4 regions of the Salipaludibacillus sp. HK11 genome follow, and region 1 is predicted to be linked to each of the others. Evidence: riboswitches for the same ligand, from Rfam matches in the RefSeq annotation. Region 1 holds a riboswitch; each other region holds the start of a gene.

What was found. Region 1 has a riboswitch for cobalamin ahead of ACM26V_RS06015 (ribonucleoside-diphosphate reductase subunit alpha). Riboswitches for the same ligand answer to the same signal wherever they lie in the genome.
Region 2: linked by a shared signal. The riboswitch ahead of ACM26V_RS07730 (FecCD family ABC transporter permease) and the one ahead of ACM26V_RS06015 (ribonucleoside-diphosphate reductase subunit alpha) in region 1 are both predicted to bind cobalamin.
Region 3: linked by a shared signal. The riboswitch ahead of ACM26V_RS21625 (ABC transporter substrate-binding protein) and the one ahead of ACM26V_RS06015 (ribonucleoside-diphosphate reductase subunit alpha) in region 1 are both predicted to bind cobalamin.
Region 4: linked by a shared signal. The riboswitch ahead of ACM26V_RS21605 (cob(I)yrinic acid a,c-diamide adenosyltransferase) and the one ahead of ACM26V_RS06015 (ribonucleoside-diphosphate reductase subunit alpha) in region 1 are both predicted to bind cobalamin.

Annotation. Positions count from the first base shown of each region.
Region 1 is NZ_CP181045.1:1,201,811-1,206,366, forward strand. Features, by position in the region: gene opp4C (oligopeptide ABC transporter permease) at 1-234, shown strand, start outside; gene ACM26V_RS06010 (hypothetical protein) at 314-829, opposite strand; cobalamin riboswitch at 1,033-1,238, shown strand; gene ACM26V_RS06015 (ribonucleoside-diphosphate reductase subunit alpha) at 1,489-3,702, shown strand; gene ACM26V_RS06020 (ribonucleotide-diphosphate reductase subunit beta) at 3,718-4,556, shown strand, end outside.
Region 2 is NZ_CP181045.1:1,558,436-1,562,991, reverse strand. Features, by position in the region: gene ACM26V_RS07740 (diguanylate cyclase) at 1-563, shown strand, start outside; gene ACM26V_RS07735 (class I SAM-dependent methyltransferase) at 624-1,466, opposite strand; cobalamin riboswitch at 1,839-2,024, shown strand; gene ACM26V_RS07730 (FecCD family ABC transporter permease) at 2,191-3,306, shown strand; gene ACM26V_RS07725 (heme ABC transporter ATP-binding protein) at 3,303-4,109, shown strand; gene ACM26V_RS07720 (ABC transporter substrate-binding protein) at 4,221-4,556, shown strand, end outside.
Region 3 is NZ_CP181045.1:4,568,957-4,573,512, reverse strand. Features, by position in the region: gene ACM26V_RS21635 (adenosylcobinamide amidohydrolase) at 1-366, opposite strand, end outside; gene ACM26V_RS21630 (FecCD family ABC transporter permease) at 371-1,432, opposite strand; gene ACM26V_RS21625 (ABC transporter substrate-binding protein) at 1,398-2,453, opposite strand; cobalamin riboswitch at 2,626-2,837, opposite strand; gene cobT (nicotinate-nucleotide--dimethylbenzimidazole phosphoribosyltransferase) at 2,913-3,950, opposite strand; gene ACM26V_RS21615 (cobyric acid synthase) at 3,974-4,556, opposite strand, start outside.
Region 4 is NZ_CP181045.1:4,563,485-4,568,040, reverse strand. Features, by position in the region: gene ACM26V_RS21615 (cobyric acid synthase) at 1-16, opposite strand, end outside; gene ACM26V_RS21610 (cobyrinate a,c-diamide synthase) at 9-1,382, opposite strand; gene ACM26V_RS21605 (cob(I)yrinic acid a,c-diamide adenosyltransferase) at 1,406-1,951, opposite strand; cobalamin riboswitch at 2,115-2,327, opposite strand; gene ACM26V_RS21600 (alpha-glucosidase) at 2,555-4,225, shown strand; gene ACM26V_RS21595 (GNAT family N-acetyltransferase) at 4,473-4,556, opposite strand, start outside.

The sequences.
Region 1 (4,556 bases):
ATGATGGCAACGTTAATTATTATTGAATCAGGACTTAGTTTTATTGGATTTGGGATTCCTCAACCGACACCAACGTGGGGGAATATGGTGACGGAAGCAAGAAATTTACGCGTGTTGACTCAACATTCAGAAGCATGGGTTCCTCCTGGTTTAGCTATTTTATTGACGGTGTTAGCGATTAACTTTATCGGTGATGGCCTTCGTGATGCATTTGATTCGAAAAGTAATTTTTAAAACGTTCTTAGTATTTATTAAGAACGTTTTTTCTGTAATGTTTTAGATTATTAACTAAATCCTAGAAAGAATAGTATTTTCATGGGTGCCAAAAAATCTCGCCCTTCTTTTCAGATTCAACAATATCAACAGTAAATTCATGTTTTTTATAAAAGTGGAGAAGGCGATCAATATGGTCCCAATCTCTATGTGAAAGGTTTCCTGATATTGTATGAACATTTAGGTCTTTTGTATATTCTTTCAAAAATTTCATGCAAACTGAACCAAAACCACGGTTGGATTCTCCACGAATATCATCGATGTGAATTCGATGGTCCTCCTTATATTGAGTATGAATGGAAAAAGCCCATTTTCCACGGAAAGGTTCTTCACAATCATGGGCCATTATTTTGCATATATCTCCGTTATCGGATGAGTAGATGATTACCCACTTTTCTTCTTTCGTTTGATCTATACCTAGAACTGTCCATTTCTTTGCAATTTGTTTGATGTTTTCACTCATACGAAACATTTGAAACTCTAAATTTTCATATTCTTGTATCAGTGATTGTTTATTTTTATCCTGCTTATAATCATAAGTGGCAGGGGGTAACATGATGAAAACTCCTTTCGATATAGGATCTGAGATAATGCTCACAAGTTTGAAATTTTACTAGACTAGTTCAAAAATTTCAAGGTATTTACTAAATTTCTTTTAAAGAAGTAATCATTGCATTTATTAGAAAACTACGGTATTCTATATCTAGTTCATATATTGATATTGTATAACTTAGTCATCAATATATAGTATGTCAACTGAATATAAGAAGAGAAACAGGTGCCTTAGTATGAGGCTTAATAGGGAATCCGGTGGAAAACCGGAACTGTCCCCGCAACTGTAAATGTGGACGAAATGAAGCGACCACTGTATGAGAATGTCATGAATTGTCATGGTGCTTATATGGGAAGGCTCAAAGTAGGTTGAAGCATAAGTCAGGAGACCTGCCAGTTTTTCTTTTGTTTCTGATCTTCGGGGGTTGAGAATGAGAAACGGTAGCAGAATCGCTCATCAGTGTATGTGCAGATTTATGACCAGTATCTATCAACCTACCGTTTTTTAGCCTTCCCTTGATTAAGGGAAGGCTATTTTTGTACTTTAAGAATTTTTAACTTAGCTAAAGGATTAAAGTAAGATAAACGAAGGCTTTCGCCATGAAGGACTTGGCGACAAGCCAAGTTTTTCTAATGTAACGAATTTGAGAAAGGAAGGATACTATGAGCAAGAGTACATTAACGAAAAGCAAATTTGAAGTTACGATTGATGAATTAAAACGTCGTTTCCCTCAATTATCGTGGGATCCATTTTCCGAAAGAATCAGTGCTATGAATAATCAACACCAACAAACCGCGGTTTCATTACCTGTAATGACAGCTCTAGACCAGTTATCTGCGCAGGAATCAGATTGGACATATGTTGCAGCAACGCTTTATTCATTAAATCTAAGTGAGGAAGTTAATGTAAATAGACAAATTCCAGCTTATAAGCAATTTGATGATCTTGTTACAATTCTAGTGAAACAAGGCTTCTACAAAAAAGAATTACTTGAAAAATACTCGACAAATGATTTAAACAAAATTGAGAAATGGTTGGACAAGTCTAAAGATAAATCATTTACATACATCGGATTAAAAACATTAGCCGATCGATACTTAGCGAGGACACACAATGGCAAATTAATTGAGTTGCCCCAAGAACGGTTTATGATTATCGCGATGAGTTTAATGTTAGATGAACCAAAAGAACAACGTTTAACACTCGTGAAAGAATCCTATTGGGCCCTTTCTAATCTTTATATGACCGTAGCAACACCTACATTAGCAAATGCAGGAAAAACACATGGTCAATTATCAAGTTGTTTTATAGACACGGTGGATGATAGTTTGCAAGGGATTTTTGACAGCAATACGGATGCTGCTACCGTTAGTAAAAATGGTGGGGGACTTGGTATTTATTTAGGGAAAATTCGTGCAAAAGGTTCTTCGATTAAAGGGTTTAAAGGTACATCTTCAGGAGTTATACCTTGGATGAAACAATTAAATAACACTGCAGTAAGTGTTGATCAATTGGGGCAAAGACAAGGAGCCATTGCAGTTTATTTAGATGTGTGGCATAAAGATATCTTCTCCTTTTTAGATGCGAAGCTAAATAATGGTGATGAACGACAACGTACGCATGATTTGTTCACTGGTGTTTGTATTCCTGATTTATTTATGGAAAAAGTTGAAGCTAGAGAGGATTGGCACTTGTTTGATCCACATGAAGTCCGTCAAGTCATGGGCGTTTCCTTAGAGGATGTATATGATGAGAAAGAAGGACAAGGCACTTTCCGAGAACTGTACAAAGCGTGTATAGAGAATGATGAGATAACTTCAGTAAAAGTTCCTGCCATAGACATTATGAAACGGGTGATGGTCTCTCAATTGGAAACGGGTACGCCATATATGTTTTATCGTGACACTGTAAATAGGATGAATCCTAATCGACATGAAGGGATGATCTATTCATCGAATTTATGTACGGAAATTATGCAAAATATGAGTGCGACGATCGTAGAAGAACAAACGACAAGTGATGGTGAAATCATTACAAAGAAAAAAGCAGGGGATTATGTCGTTTGTAACTTGAGTTCGATTTCATTAGCAACAGCTGTTAAAGATGATGTTCTAGAGCGTTTGATCACAATTCAAGTTCGTATGTTAGATAACGTGATTGATATGAATACGATTGACGTTCCACAAGCGCAAATAACCAACCAAAAGTACCGTGCAATAGGACTTGGAACGTTTGGATGGCATCACTTACTAGCTGAAAAGAAAATTTCTTGGGAATCTGACAGAGCAGTTCAATACGCTGACGAACTTTATGAAACCATTCATTATTACACTGTAAAAGCAAGTATGGAGTTATCAAAAGAAAAAGGAGCTTATCCAGTTTTTGAGACTTCTACGTATTCTACCGGAGAATACTTTGAAGACAGACATTATCAGAACTCAGAGTGGAAGCAATTACAAGCAGATGTTCAAACTTATGGGTTAAGAAATGGCTATTTAATGGCTGTTGCACCAAATTCTAGTACATCTCTTATCGCAGGATCATCCGCATCGATTGATCCAATCTTCAAAAAAGAATATGCCGAGGAAAAGAAAAACTTTAAAATACCAGTCACTGCTCCAAACTTGAATCAGGAGACAACGTGGTATTACAAACCTGCTCATACGATCGATCAGCATTGGAGTATAAAACAAAACGGTGCAAGACAAAAACATATTGATCAATCTGTCTCGTTTAATTTATATGTTAAAAATACAATCAAAGCAAAAGAGCTTTTAAGCCTTCATATGGATGCTTGGAAACATGGGTTGAAAACTACCTATTATGTACGTTCAACATCTAGTGAGTTAGAAGATTGCGAGAGTTGCTCAAGTTAATCAGGAGGGAAATGAATGACGAAATTATCGGAAAGAAAACTATACGATGTCGATGCACCAAACGCATCGACGGGAATAATACTTGGTGAGAGTTCAAATGTGCTGAACTGGGACGATGTGCGGTTTTCATGGGCATACCCTTTATACAAAAACATGTTGGGTAACTTTTGGACACCATTTGAAATTAATATGAGTTCAGATGTGAAACAGTTTGCTAATTTAACAGAGACAGAAGAAGATGCTTTCAAAAAAATAATTGGACTATTAGCTTTTTTAGATAGTATTCAAACAGATTATGCGATGCACGTATCGAAATACTTAACAGACTCTAGTTTGAATGCATTGATGACAGTGTTGGCTTTCCAAGAAGTTGTCCATAATCAAAGTTATTCTTATGTGCTATCAAGCTTAGTGAATAAGGATGAACAGGATGAGATATTTGAGTATTGGAAACATGACCCGATTCTGAGAGAGCGAAATGATTTCATTGCTAAAGGATATGAAGCTTTTATTAATAATCCAACACCAAGAACGCTCTTAGAATCGATTGTTTACGATGTTGTTTTAGAAGGATTAAATTTTTATTCAGGTTTTAGTTTCTTTTATCATTTGGCAAGAAATCAAAAAATGGTCTCTACATCAACGATGATCAATTACATTAACCGAGATGAACAATTACATGTGTATCTATTCGCTAACATCTTTAAAGAACTACGAAATGAATTTCCTGAATTGCAGACGAAAGAAATCGATCAGTTTGTTCAAGAGACGTTTGTCGAAGCAGCAGAACTAGAAATTAAATGGGCTAACCATATTATTGGAGAGAATATACCAGAAATACCAATTGGAGACTT
Region 2 (4,556 bases), 360 kb from region 1:
CACTTGAGAAATCAAGAGACCACCTAAATAAATTAAACGACAAATTAAAATTATTATCCTATAACGATCAGTTAACAAAGATACCAAACAGACGATATTTAGAGGAACATATGCAAGAGGAATGGACACTCGCGGCCAAGAAAAAATTTAGAATATCCGCTCTCTATATTGATATTGATCATTTTAAGGAGTATAACGACACATACGGACACGAAGCGGGGGACCGTTGCTTAATGGAAGTTGCCGATGCTTTAAAACAAGTAGTCAGTCCATTTAACGGCTATGTAGCGAGAATGGGAGGCGAAGAGTTTGTCGCTATACTTTCAAATGCTAACCATCGCCAGGTTAAGCAGATTTCAGAGCAATGCTTACATGCCATTAGCAACTTAAAGATTCCGCACAAAACATCGATGGTTTCAGATGTTGTAACGGTAAGTATTGGAGCGGCAATGACTCAACCAAATCCAACTCATCAACCAAAGCAACTGATAATGGAAGCAGACGAACACCTTTACAAAGCGAAAGAAAACGGAAGAAACCAAATTTCTATCAAGGAAGCATGAAGGGTGAATTTAACCATTTCCTAATAATTCAAGTAAGACTTCCTGTTCAGAAAAGTGGGCCTACAGAATAGTAGGTTTCCAGCTGATCAGTGCTCCATAAAAGGCATGCTTATATGTCCACTTTCCGTTTTCTTTTTGCAGATAAGGGAGTAAACTTTCCCTAAGTGTTTCTTCACTTAATTGAGGAGATAGCACTTTTTTTCTGCAACTTTGAACCGCTTCTTCTAAAGAAGAATAAGTATATTTACGTTTAAGAGGGACCATCTTACAATCAGCGTAGATTCCCATTTCATATAATACATTTAATAGGTGAACATAATCTCTTCGTGGGTATTTAAGAACACACCTTTGCGTTCTTTCGAGGTCTAGGTAGTGTGGCTGAAGTGGACCTGTTGTCATACCAATTATACAGTGCTTTGTGGCGTGATTATTCATATTTGCCAATGCTTGCTTGATTTCAAACATTCGGTAAAAACAGTTCACACCCAGAACGACTGAGAAAAGCTGATTGGATTGGTATGTCTCCCATTTACTATGAATCGGTTGAAAAGTTATTGCTTTGTGGTTTATACGTTCATTTAAATAGTGCAGAACAGACTTAGAAGGATCAACCACTGTTAAAGACCGAACTTTTTCAGCAATAGAAAACGTATAGTTCCCCGCACCAGGTCCGATTTCAAGTACGTTATCTTCAGAAGTGAAATAAGTAGATAATTCTCGGTAAAATGGTAAGGAATATGAATCAATTGGTTGTGTGGTTGATTTTTCATTTAAGAAATTACGCCAAAAAGATTCTTCACATTGATCATCTGTCATCCTTTTTGGCATGTTACCATTCCAATCCTTTATTCCTTCTCGCCAGACTTCCTCATAATCGACATCATGTATCAGCTTTTTCTTCATCTTTTATCCTCCATTGGTTTTGAGTAATCAAAAAACGTCACTTATGTTAAAAACTGCGGCTTATTTGTTATTTCAATATAATAAATAACTACTATGAATAAAAATATATGTAGGGTACTAAATTTTTTCAAAATGAATTTGTGTTATAATTCGTAATGGTTACGTTTATTAGTGTAATACATATAGTAACTAAAGTGAAGAATATCATTTTATTTAAAAATTTTCCTTGCTAATTATACTTAAAAGTAGTTTAATAATAAATATGTATAAATATGGGTTGTGATTTCTAACTTATCAAATAAAACTAACTATTTTCAACTTAGTTTAGGTGAGTTGTAAATAATCAACTCATAATAAAATTCTTATTTTAAAAAAATGAATCAAAACAAAGGTGTATAACCGCTGGTTATGCTTAAAAGGGAAGTACGGTGTAAATCCGTCGCGGTCCCGCCACTGTAATGGGTAGTTTCATTGTATAAAGTCACTGAGTTAAATCGGGAAGACACAATGAAATGACGATCCTAAGTCAGGAGACCTGCCTTTGTTTTAAGTTGCTTCAATACCTACGGGTCATAGGTAGAGGAGTGTAGAATAGATGCTACTTTAATTTAAGTATGCCTTTTTGCACCTCTATCCATGCCATGGATAGAGGTGCATTTTTATGTTTTAAGCGCATTAAGAAAGAGTAAGTTATCAAATTAAATAAATGTAAGGTGTTGTTTATATGGAGAGCGCATTAAAAGACGGGGTTGATAATCGGTCAATAAAGCAAAAAGTAACAAAAAAGAGAAAGATAGCTTATAGAGTACTTTTTGTTGCTCTTCTATTCATCCTAGTTGTCACAATGACCAGTTCTATCATGCTTGGACCAGTTTCAATCTCTCCGTTGACCGTTTGGAAAATAGCATTTTCTAAAGTTTCTTTTTTGGACCATTTTATTGCATCGGATTGGTCAAAAGCCCAAGAGCAAATCATTTGGGAAATTCGGTTTCCAAGAGTGATATTAGGAGCCATTGTTGGAGCTGGTTTAGCAGTAGTTGGTGTAGCTATTCAAGCGTTAGTTCGAAATTCTTTAGCAGATCCATTTATTTTAGGGGTATCTTCTGGTGCTTCTGTTGGGGCTACACTCGTTATTATTTTTGGTGCGTTCCAGATTTTTGGTCAATATTCGCTTTCTATCGCCGCGTTTCTAGGTGCTCTCTTCTCTGTTGTGCTCGTTTTTATCGTAGCGCAAGTAAATGGGAGAATCTCCACAGTAAGACTATTATTGTCAGGAATTGCCATATCTATGATGCTATCGGCAATTACAAACTATATTGTCATATCGGCGCCTCGGGAAGAGGGGATACGCGATGCATTATTTTGGATGATGGGAAGTTTGGCAGGAGCTAAGTGGGAGCAATTAACGATTCCATTTATTTGTCTCTCGCTTGGCATAGCGACACTGCTCTTCTTAGCAAGACCTCTGAATCTTTTATTAATGGGGGAGAATACAGCTTCTACTCTCGGATTAAATATCGATCTTTTTAAGAAAATATTGATTCTCATCACGGCATTACTAACCGGAGTATTAGTCGCAGTGAGTGGGGCAATCGGCTTTATCGGATTAATGGTTCCTCATATTGTTCGCTTAATCATTGGCTCCGATCACCGACACGTCTTACCATTAAGTGCTCTTGTTGGAGCTATTTTCCTCATTTGGGCAGATGTAGTCGCACGTACAATTGTTTCTCCTCAAGAATTACCGATTGGCATTGTTACTGCATTATGTGGTGGGCCATTTTTTATTTGGCTTCTTAGACGTAGTTCTTATTCTTTTGGGGGAGGTGAAGGAAAGTGAAATTAACTGTTGAACAAGTCACAACGGCGGTGGAGCAGAAAAATATTATTAATGATATAACGATGCAAGTAAACGATGGACAATTTGTTGGCATTATCGGTCCTAATGGGAGTGGAAAATCGACATTGTTAAAGACAATCTACCGGGTATTGCGGCCGTATAAGGGATCGGTTTCTTTAAATGATCATGAAGTTACTAACCTTTCTCATAAGGAATTTGCTAGAAATATGGCTGTTGTTGCGCAAGAATCATCTGTTCCTTTTGATTTTACAGTGAAAGAAATTGTGTTAATGGGGAGAAATCCACATAAGCGGTTCTTTGAAGGGGACAGTGTGGAAGATGTAAAGATCGTTCGTGATGCTTTAGTGAGAGTGGGGTTAGAAAACCATGCAGAAAGAAGTTTCTCTACGTTATCTGGTGGAGAAAAGCAAAGGGTTCAAATTGCTAGAGCTCTTGTTCAGGAGACATCTTTTCTTATTCTAGATGAACCGACGAACAATTTAGATATTCATCATCAGCTTCAGATCCTTGATATTGTTCGAAACTTAAAAGTGAGTGTATTAACTGCGCTTCATGATTTAAATTTAGCGGCAGCTTATTGTGATGCGATATATGTAGTTAAGGGTGGCAAAATAGTCAAACATGGTACACCGGAAGAAGTCATTACTAAGGCAATGTTAAAAGAGGTTTTTCATGTAGACTGCACCGTTACGACACATCCTCAAACAGGGAAGTTGCAAATTCTATACGTATCCGATGGAATGTATCGATCGAGAGAATCAAATAAAATGTATGCTCCATAATATAGAAAAATAGAAATGGGTAAGAACATCATGGTTAAGTAGATTTGCACAATTTAGTAGATCATCCAAACGAGATTCGTCATAACAATAAATGAAAAAGGGGTATGAAAGATGACTAGAAAAATTCAAATGGTCTTTATAATCAGTACGTTTATTGCATTATTAATGGGTTGTGGTGCAACGGGAGAAGCTAATTCAAGTAATAGTCAAGAAAATGGAAACGATCTAGAAGCAGTTGAAAAGAATGAAGAAGAATATGGTGTTGTAGAAATTGAAAATGAAGATCGTACGCTTGTTTTTACAGAAGTTCCTCAACGTGCTGTCACTTTAAATCAACACGTAACAGAAGTCTTTCTAGCTCTTGGTTTAGAAGAATACTTGGTTGGTACGGCTTATCTTGACGATGAAGTTTTACCTGAATTTAAAGATACATATGAAAAAATTCCA
Region 3 (4,556 bases), 1.8 Mb from region 1:
CACCTCATCAATGATTTCTCTATCAGCTTTCGAAATCGTCTTGAGCACACCTTTTTGAAACGCATAACGACCAAGACTAACAATTTCTTCTACGGTAAAATCAAAGGAAACTTGCGCTTCTTGAGCCAAAACTGCCACTTTTCTCGCTTTTTCAAGGTGAGACAATTTGGATAGCAGTTGACCGTCAATTGTAATTTCTCCTTGTTTGATAGGTAGACCACCTGTTATCAATTTAAACAGCGTCGTTTTTCCACTGCCATTTGGACCAAGCAGTCCAAAGAATTCACCTTTAACAATGTCGAAGTCAACTCCGTCAATAATAGGTTCTTCTGAATAGCCGCCTACGAGATTCTTGACATGGATCATACCGTTACCCCTTCCCAAGCCGATTTCTAATCAATAATAATGCAAAAACAGGTGCCCCAATCAAAGCAGTAATTACACCAATTGGAAGTTCTTTCGGGGCAATAATCATTCGTGAGACTAAATCAGCTATAATTAGAAACCCTCCCCCAACAAGGAACGATAAAGGTAACACATGCCTGTGATTTGGTCCAATGATGAGGCGGACCAAATGAGGGATTACTAACCCAACAAATCCAATGGAACCAGAAACAGCAACAGATGCTCCTGTTAATAAAGATGCTCCAACTAAAATATAGTATTTGCCTCGCTTAACATTCACACCGATATGTTCGGCTGCCTCTTCCCCTAAAGCCAACGCATTTAACTCCCGATAATGGACCAATAGAATAAACATGCCTATGATCATAAACGGAACGATGAGTTGAACGTGACTCCATCCTCTCATACCAACACTTCCGTAGAGCCAATAGATAATTTGCGTCATCGAATCTTGATCACCAAGCGATATCACCAAAGAGATGATTGCACCAATAAAAGAACTCATAATAATTCCTGCTAAAATAATCGTTTCAATCGCAAAGCTTCTGCTGGCAATTCTAACAAGACCAAACACGAGCATCAATGAAATGAAACCACCAATTATTGCTACAATTGGAAGTGTAAAACCGCCTAAACCAACAATCGTCACTTGAAAAAATATTACGATAACAGCTCCTAATGCGGCACCAGATGACACACCAATCGTATAAGGATCTGCGAGTGGGTTTCGAAGCAACCCTTGAAAAGCTGCACCCGCCAAAGCTAATGAAGCTCCTACACAAAAAGCCAATAACACGCGTGGTAAACGAATGTTCCAGATGATTCTATCTTGAACTTCGGGAAAGTCCGAGAGCAATTGCCAGCCAAATACATTGTCAATGATGATGTGGAAGATGGTTGGAACAGGGACTGTCACACTGCTCATAAATAGACCAAAGAGGATTGTACTAAGTACAAATCCTCCACTGAAAACATAAATCCAAAAGATTCGATTACTCAAAAATTTCTGGATAGACCAATTTGGCAAGAGTTTCCACTCCCTCAATTAATCTCGGTCCTGGTCGAATGACCGTATCGTTATCCACATCATGTATTCTTTCATCTTGCACAGCTGGTATGTCCGACCAACCATCACGTGATACCACTTCGTCAATTGGATCTTCCGCAACTCCATGGGTTGTAATAATCACATCAGGACTCAACATGACAATTTCTTCTTCAGTCAGGCTGACCCAACCTTCTTGATCTTCTGCCGCATTAGTTGCTTGAATCACTTCTAACATCTCATGCATAAATGTTCCTTGACCAGCTGTGAAAATATTTGGTGAGGGAGATATTTCGACCCAAACCGTCTTTCTATCTTCTTCAGAAATCTCTTCCGCTTTTTCTTCAATCTCAGCTAATGCGTCTTTCATTTCAACAACAATCTCATCCGCACGTGAACTAGTACCTGTAGCGCTACCAAGCATTTTGATCGTGTCATAAGCTTCATCAAATGATTCGCCACCTTCAATTACAAGCACATCGATACCAGATTGCTCATATTGATCCAAAATTTCTGAATGATTCTCGTAATGATATCTTTGAACAAGAGCCATATCAGGCTCCAACGACAATATTAATTCAGGATCCATATCCTGCCCACCTACATTTTGGATATCTTCTGCTTCTGGTGGATAATTACAAAAATCCGACACACCTATTAATCTGTCTCCAGCTCCAAGTTCAAAGACAATTTCCGTGTTACTAGGCAACAATGAAACGATCGTTTCAGGTTCTTCGTCAATTGTCACTTCCCGATCTACTTTATCTGTCAAGGTGATTGGAAATTCTCCACCAGTTACTTCTTCATTTGCTGCTTCGTTCTCTTCGTCCGCCGCATTCTCAATTTCATCATTATTATTTTCTGTTTCATTCGTGACTTCGTCGTTATCGTTCGCTTGATTATTTTCATTTACCTCTTCTTCATTTGTTCCACAAGCCGTCATTAATGCCAACGACAATGTTATTGCTGCACCTAATTGTCCCCATTTAATTCTCTTTTGCATCTTTTTGTTCCTCCTACATTCTTTTTATTACATAATAAAAACGCCATTCCTTTAGGAAAAGCGTTGAATGTAACAGTCACATAGAAATAAGTACCTATCATAATATAGATGACGGTTTGCATTCTAACACGTAGTAGAATTTTCTATGAACATGAAACATCCCTTTCCTCGAAGGTGTTACGAACAACTTGGCAGGTCTCCTGACTTACGCTTCATCGGATCAGCTTCCCTTCCCATGCTTTTATGTAAAAGCACAGTGGGCTTCTTTCAGCTTTCCTAAACGCTCACAGTGGCGGGACCGTGTCGGCTTTTACCGACTTCCCTTTTAACATGAATTCGTCAACGTATCGACGTGAATCATGAACCAAATTGTATCTATGAAATTGGGTTTTATTAATAGATTTAGTATAAATCAGTTTTCAAATAAAGTAAATTTATTTTTAATCTTTTTCAATATGACTAAGTCGAAATTCCTGCTGAAGTGAAAGTAGCCATGCCTTTTAAAATTTTTAGGGAAGATTCCACAATCGGAAAAGCAAGCGCCGCTCCGGTTCCTTCACCTAGACGTAACTCTAAGTCTAATAATGGATTTGCTTGGAGCATTTTCAAAGCTGTTGTGTGTCCTTGTTCTTGAGAGCGATGACTGAATATTAAATAGTCTCTCGCTTCGGGAACTAGCTTCGTTGCTAACAAGGCAGATACCGTGCAAATAAATCCATCAATAATGACAGGCTTTCGTTCAGAAGCTGCTCCTAAAATCGCCCCTGTCATACCAGCAATCTCCAGTCCACCTATTTTAGAAAGAATATCGAGGACATCCTCACGATTTGGTTTTCGATCCTCAAGCGCCTGGGCAATGATCTTTCGTTTCAATACACGCTGTTCAGCTGTGATTCCTGTTCCAATATCAACAATACCTTCCACATTCACTTCGGCTAATGTAGCGATGATTGCACTACTGCTCGTCGTATTCCCGATCCCCATCTCACCTAAGATAATCGAATTTGCACCTTGTTTAATTACTTGTTTTACAATATCGATCCCTACTTCAATTGCCTTTTGCGCCTCTTTCCTTGTCATCGCATCTTCCTTGGCAAAGTTAGCTGTTCCATAGCGAATTTTTTTATTAATAAAACCTGAACCTTCTATATCCGATGCAACACCTATATCAACGATCTCTAACATTGCATCTATTTGTTTTGTTAATACATTTATTGCCGCGCCACCTGCAAGGAAATTCGCCACCATTTGTGTCGTTACTTCTTGAGGAAATGCAGAAACTCCTTCTTTAGCGATACCATGATCGCCCGCAAAAACAATCGAAGCAGGAGGGGATACAGTTGGAAATGTATCTCCAGTTATTTCTGCTAACTGAACCGCTAGTTTCTCTAATCTACCTAAACTTCCTGGTGGCTTCGTTAAATTATTCAGGTGAGCTAGAGTTTGTTTCCCTACTTGTTTATTTGTCGCTGTGATTTTGTTTATTGTTGTTTCCATGCTGCTGTCCCTCTCTAAATATCTCAGTTTTTTTGAAATAAAGCCATTTTATCCTCGATCAATTCCATGTTGAGATGACTCTCAACCAGTTGAGCTAAGTGATGAAAGGATTGTTCTTTCAGTGCTTGAAAAGAAACCCTGTCATTTATTTCAGGAAGGCCTTTGCGTCCTCGTAAATCATTCAATATCACTTCTCTAAATCGATCATTTTCAAATATTCCGTGAAAGTACGTACCAATCGTTCGTCCATCTATACTAATAAACCCGTCTGTGCCTCCGTCTATCAATTGAACAAATCGATCCCCTTGTTCATCAGAAAATTGAGAGACACCCATATGAATTTCATAGCCTGTGACGGCTATCGTTTCACCACGATAGATAATCACACCTTCAGATAAAACAGTGCGTTTCTTATCAGTTAACGTCGTTGATAAATTTCCAATAAGACCTAGACCTTCCACCTTCTCAATTCCTGACTCTATACCATCTGGATCTGCTAACGTTTGACCTAGCATTTGATACCCACCACAAATACCGATTATTGGCGTTTTATTTTCCTTAACGAGCGAAATGATTTCTTCCGCCAGCCCCTCCTTACGAATATGC
Region 4 (4,556 bases), 1.8 Mb from region 1:
GTAACCCTTTATCCATTTGTTTTCCACTCCAAACATCGATTGACCCATCGCTCAGCGATGGAAGGACATGAAGCAAAATGAAGGTGCGTATAACCGGCGACAAGATTATTGTTAATCTGCCCTTCTTCTTTTGTACCCTTACGCCCTGTAGTTTGAAAGGCTGCCGTTATCATTTCAGAGGAAGTATGCGTTGAGTAATGAAATTCATGCCCCTTTACTGTTTCTCCTATAGGCAACAAGAAATTTTCATTAAGCCCTGTTACTTCCCGATAACCAATGGCCGCTAAACGATCTGTCATTGTCACAGCGCCTGGAAGAACACCAACCATCGAATACTGATCTTGATTCGACGTCGTGATTGACTCACACAAAAACATAAATCCACCACACTCAGCAAACGTCGGCATCCCTTTATCTATCGCTTCTGCAATGGACGTTTGCATCTCTTTAAACTGAGAAAGTTCCTCTGCATACTCTTCAGGAAATCCTCCACCTAGATAAAGACCATCTACATTGTCTGGGAGCGATTGCCCTGAAAGTGGTGAGAAATAAACAATCTCTGCGCCAGCCGCTTCTAATAATTCTAAATTCTCTTTGTAGTAGAAGTTAAACGCTTTGTCTTTCGCTACAGCTATTTTCACACAGGCATCTCGTTTCTGTTGAAATAACTCTGACTCATTTTTGATGACGGGGGAAGTCACAGCTAATTTATAAAGGTGATCCAAATCAATCGTTTCTGAGATAACATTGCCTAATTGCTCGAAATATGGTGCTAGTTCTCCACGTTCAATCGATGGAATTAAACCTAAATGGCGTTCAGGCATCGACAGATTTGCATCCTTCGTCATATAACCTACGACAGGAATATGGCATTCCTTCTCCACGGCTTCTTTCACAAGCAAATAGTGACCCTTACTACCTACCTGATTCGCAATCACTCCGACAATATTGGCCTGCTCATTAAGCAATTGAAATCCTTTAACTATTGCAGCTGCACTCCGAGCGAGTGCGCCACAAGGAACGACCAATAAAACAGGACTATCGGTAATAACACTAATATCAGCCGTACTTCCTTTATCTGATGATGGGTCTTTGCCATCATAGAAGCCCATCACACCTTCGATCAGAGATATGTCTGCTCCTTGACTGCCTTTATGAAGCACTTCTTTTAATGTCTCTTCATCAAACATCCAACTGTCTAGATTTCGAGCTTGCCGACGGGATACTTCAGTATGGTATGTTGGATCTATATAGTCAGGACCACACTTAAATCCTTGTATGGTGAGCCCTCTTTGTTTGAATGCAGCCATAAGCCCGACTGTTATCGTTGTTTTACCGACACCGCTAGCTATTCCAGCAATGACTAAACGCCTTGTTGTCATGCTGTCATCCTTCATCCCATTCATTAATATTCAATCCCTTTAATGGCAGGGATCCCCTCATCATAATAGTGTTTCTCTGCTTCAACAATAGAAACAAGGTCTGCGAGTTCTTTTATTTTTGGATGTGCATCTCTTCCTGTTAACAAAAGATGAACGTGCGCTGGTCTTTCTTTAATCACATCAAGTACTTCTTGGAGTGGTAACACATCATCAATCGGAAAGGCACTAATTGCTAATGCGTTATTAATCTCATCTAAAATAACAACATCATATTCTCCGCTCATGATCGCTTGTTTCACTTGAGGCCAGCCTTTTTTAAGCGCTTCTCTGTGTTCTTCCGGTGTCTTCGTCCAGGTGAACCCTCTTCCTAATTGAACCATCTCAATCCCTAACTTTTTCAAAGCGGTTTGTTCTCCATATGTTCTCTCAGGTGATTTAATAAATTGAAAGATCCGTACAGTGAAATCGTGTCCAGCAGCGCGTAAAGCAAGCCCTAATGATGCCGTCGTTTTCCCTTTTCCATTACCCGTATATACGAGCGTCATTCCTTTTTGATTCTTCTTAGCCATGTGAACATCTCCTCTTATAATTTATCTTAAAATTAATATAAAAAACGCCTCCCCAGTAAGGAAAGCGCTACATACGAATACGGCACGTATATCTCAGTAAATACACAAAAGGCTGTTGTTATCAATCGACAACTCGCACAGTCGCTCACCTTTTCCTCGAAGGTCTTTAATACGACAAACAGGCAGGTCTCCTGACTTACATCTCACCGGAACCATTGCACCTTCCCATACAATTTTGCACAGTGGTAATCACAACATTCCTAGACGTTTACAGTGGCGGGACCGTGTTGGAATCTCACCAACTTCCCTTTTCATTTTTAACAAACAACACTTAACCTCGGGTATTGTTAAAAGAACCTATTTGCTTTTATTTAATTAATACATATTTACATAGTATAATTGAGCAAACTTAGAAAGTAAAACGACTATTTAGAATACCGCTTCAAACTAATGGTAAGTTTCGACCCTTGCATACAAAATTCTCTGATATAATTGAATTATAAAACAAATTTCGATATGATTAGCAAAGCAATTGAAAAACCGTTTGCACAACTCTTGTGCTTAAGGTAACGTTCGAATATCGGAAATGACGAGGTGGAAAACATGGAAAGAACATGGTGGAAAGAGGCAATTGGATACCAAGTGTATCCACGAAGTTTTCAAGATAGTAATGGAGATGGTTTTGGTGATCTCCAAGGTATGATCCAACGTCTAGACTATTTACAAGAATTAGGTATCGACTTCATCTGGATATGTCCGATGTATAAGTCACCTTTAGATGATAATGGTTATGACATTTCAGATTACCAAGATATATTGGAGGACTTTGGTACCATGGCTGACTTCGATGAACTTCTTCGAGAGGTTCATAAGCGAGGGATGCGATTAATTATCGATCTCGTGTTAAATCATACGAGTGACGAACATCCGTGGTTTATTGAATCACGCTCAGCCAAAGATAATCCAAAGAGAGATTGGTACATTTGGCGCGACGGTAAAGATGATCAAGAACCAAATAATTGGGAAAGCATTTTCGGTGGATCTGCTTGGGAGTATGATAAAAAGACCGAGCAGTATTTCCTTCACGTTTTCTCCAAAAGACAGCCAGACCTCAACTGGGAGAATTCAGATGTGAGGACAGCTCTTTATGATATGGTCAATTGGTGGCTTGACAAAGGAGTGAATGGGTTTCGAATTGATGCGATTAGTCATATTAAGAAACGACCTGGTCTCCCAAATCTGCCAAATCCTGATGAGAAAAAATATGTCCCTTCTTTTGATATGCACATGAATCAAGAAGGAATCCATGAATTTTTGCAGGAATACAAAGAACAAACGTATGATAACTATCCAGATACGATGACTGTCGGTGAAGCGAATGGCGTTAGTGTTGACGAAGCACACTTATGGGTTGGTGAAAACGGCAAAATGGATATGGTGTTTCAGTTTGAACATCTCGATTTGTGGGATCATGAAGTAGGCGGTGGTGGTCTCAATATTATCGAACTAAAGAACGCGTTAACTCGATGGCAAAAAGGTTTGGAGCACGATGGGTGGAACGCCTTGTTCATCGAAAATCATGATAAAGCCCGCGTTGTATCGACATGGGGGGACGACAAACAATATTGGCGTGAGAGCGCAACAGCTCTTGGGGCAATGTACTTTCTCATGAAGGGAACTCCGTATATTTATCAAGGTCAAGAAATCGGTATGACAAACATTTATTTTAATAATATTGAAGAATATAATGACGTAGCAGCTAAAAATATGTATCGTGAGAAAATAGCAGATGGCGATTCTCCACAAGAAATTATTAATGTTCTTGCTCACACATCGCGTGATAATAGCCGCACACCGATGCAGTGGTCAGATGATGCCAACGGTGGTTTCACAACTGGAGAACCTTGGCTAAAAGTGAATCCAAACTACAAGGATATTAATGTTGAAAAGCAACAAGGCGATGATCGGTCGATTCTGCAGTTTTATAAAAAAATGATTCAACTAAAAAAGAAGCATGATATTTTTACTTATGGTAGCTACGATTTGCTAATGGATGAAGATACGCAAGTCTTCTCTTATAAACGTGAATTTAATGGTCAAACTGCACTTGTAATAACAAACTTAACAGCTGAAAGTGCTGTTTGGATCAAAGAAGAGAATTCCATAGCAGTTTCTAGTAACCAGCTTGTATTAGCAAACATCGATGTCGACGAGCACGATTCCTCAGCATCGATTACGTTAAAGCCTTTTGAAGCAAGAGTTTATTTATATTAATCATATTTTGAAAGCCCGGGCGGATTGATCGCTCGGGCTTTTTCATGTGAGGGGATAACGAGCACCTTCATCTGAAAAATGGACTTTTTGTGATCGCTCATTAGAGTGTACAAGCTCCGAGTGTCTCGCATCTAGCTTTTTCTAGACACTCTCACGACTTCTTCACCTCTCAGTGGCTCGCACTTAGTTTTTTCTGGACACTCGTATGACTACTTCTCTTCTCAGTGTCTCACATCTAGCTCTTTGACTAATGGTTACTCCACACCATATCCAAGTGTGGAATGTCATCTTCCAAATACACCTCCGAGATAGGCTCAAATCCAAATGATTG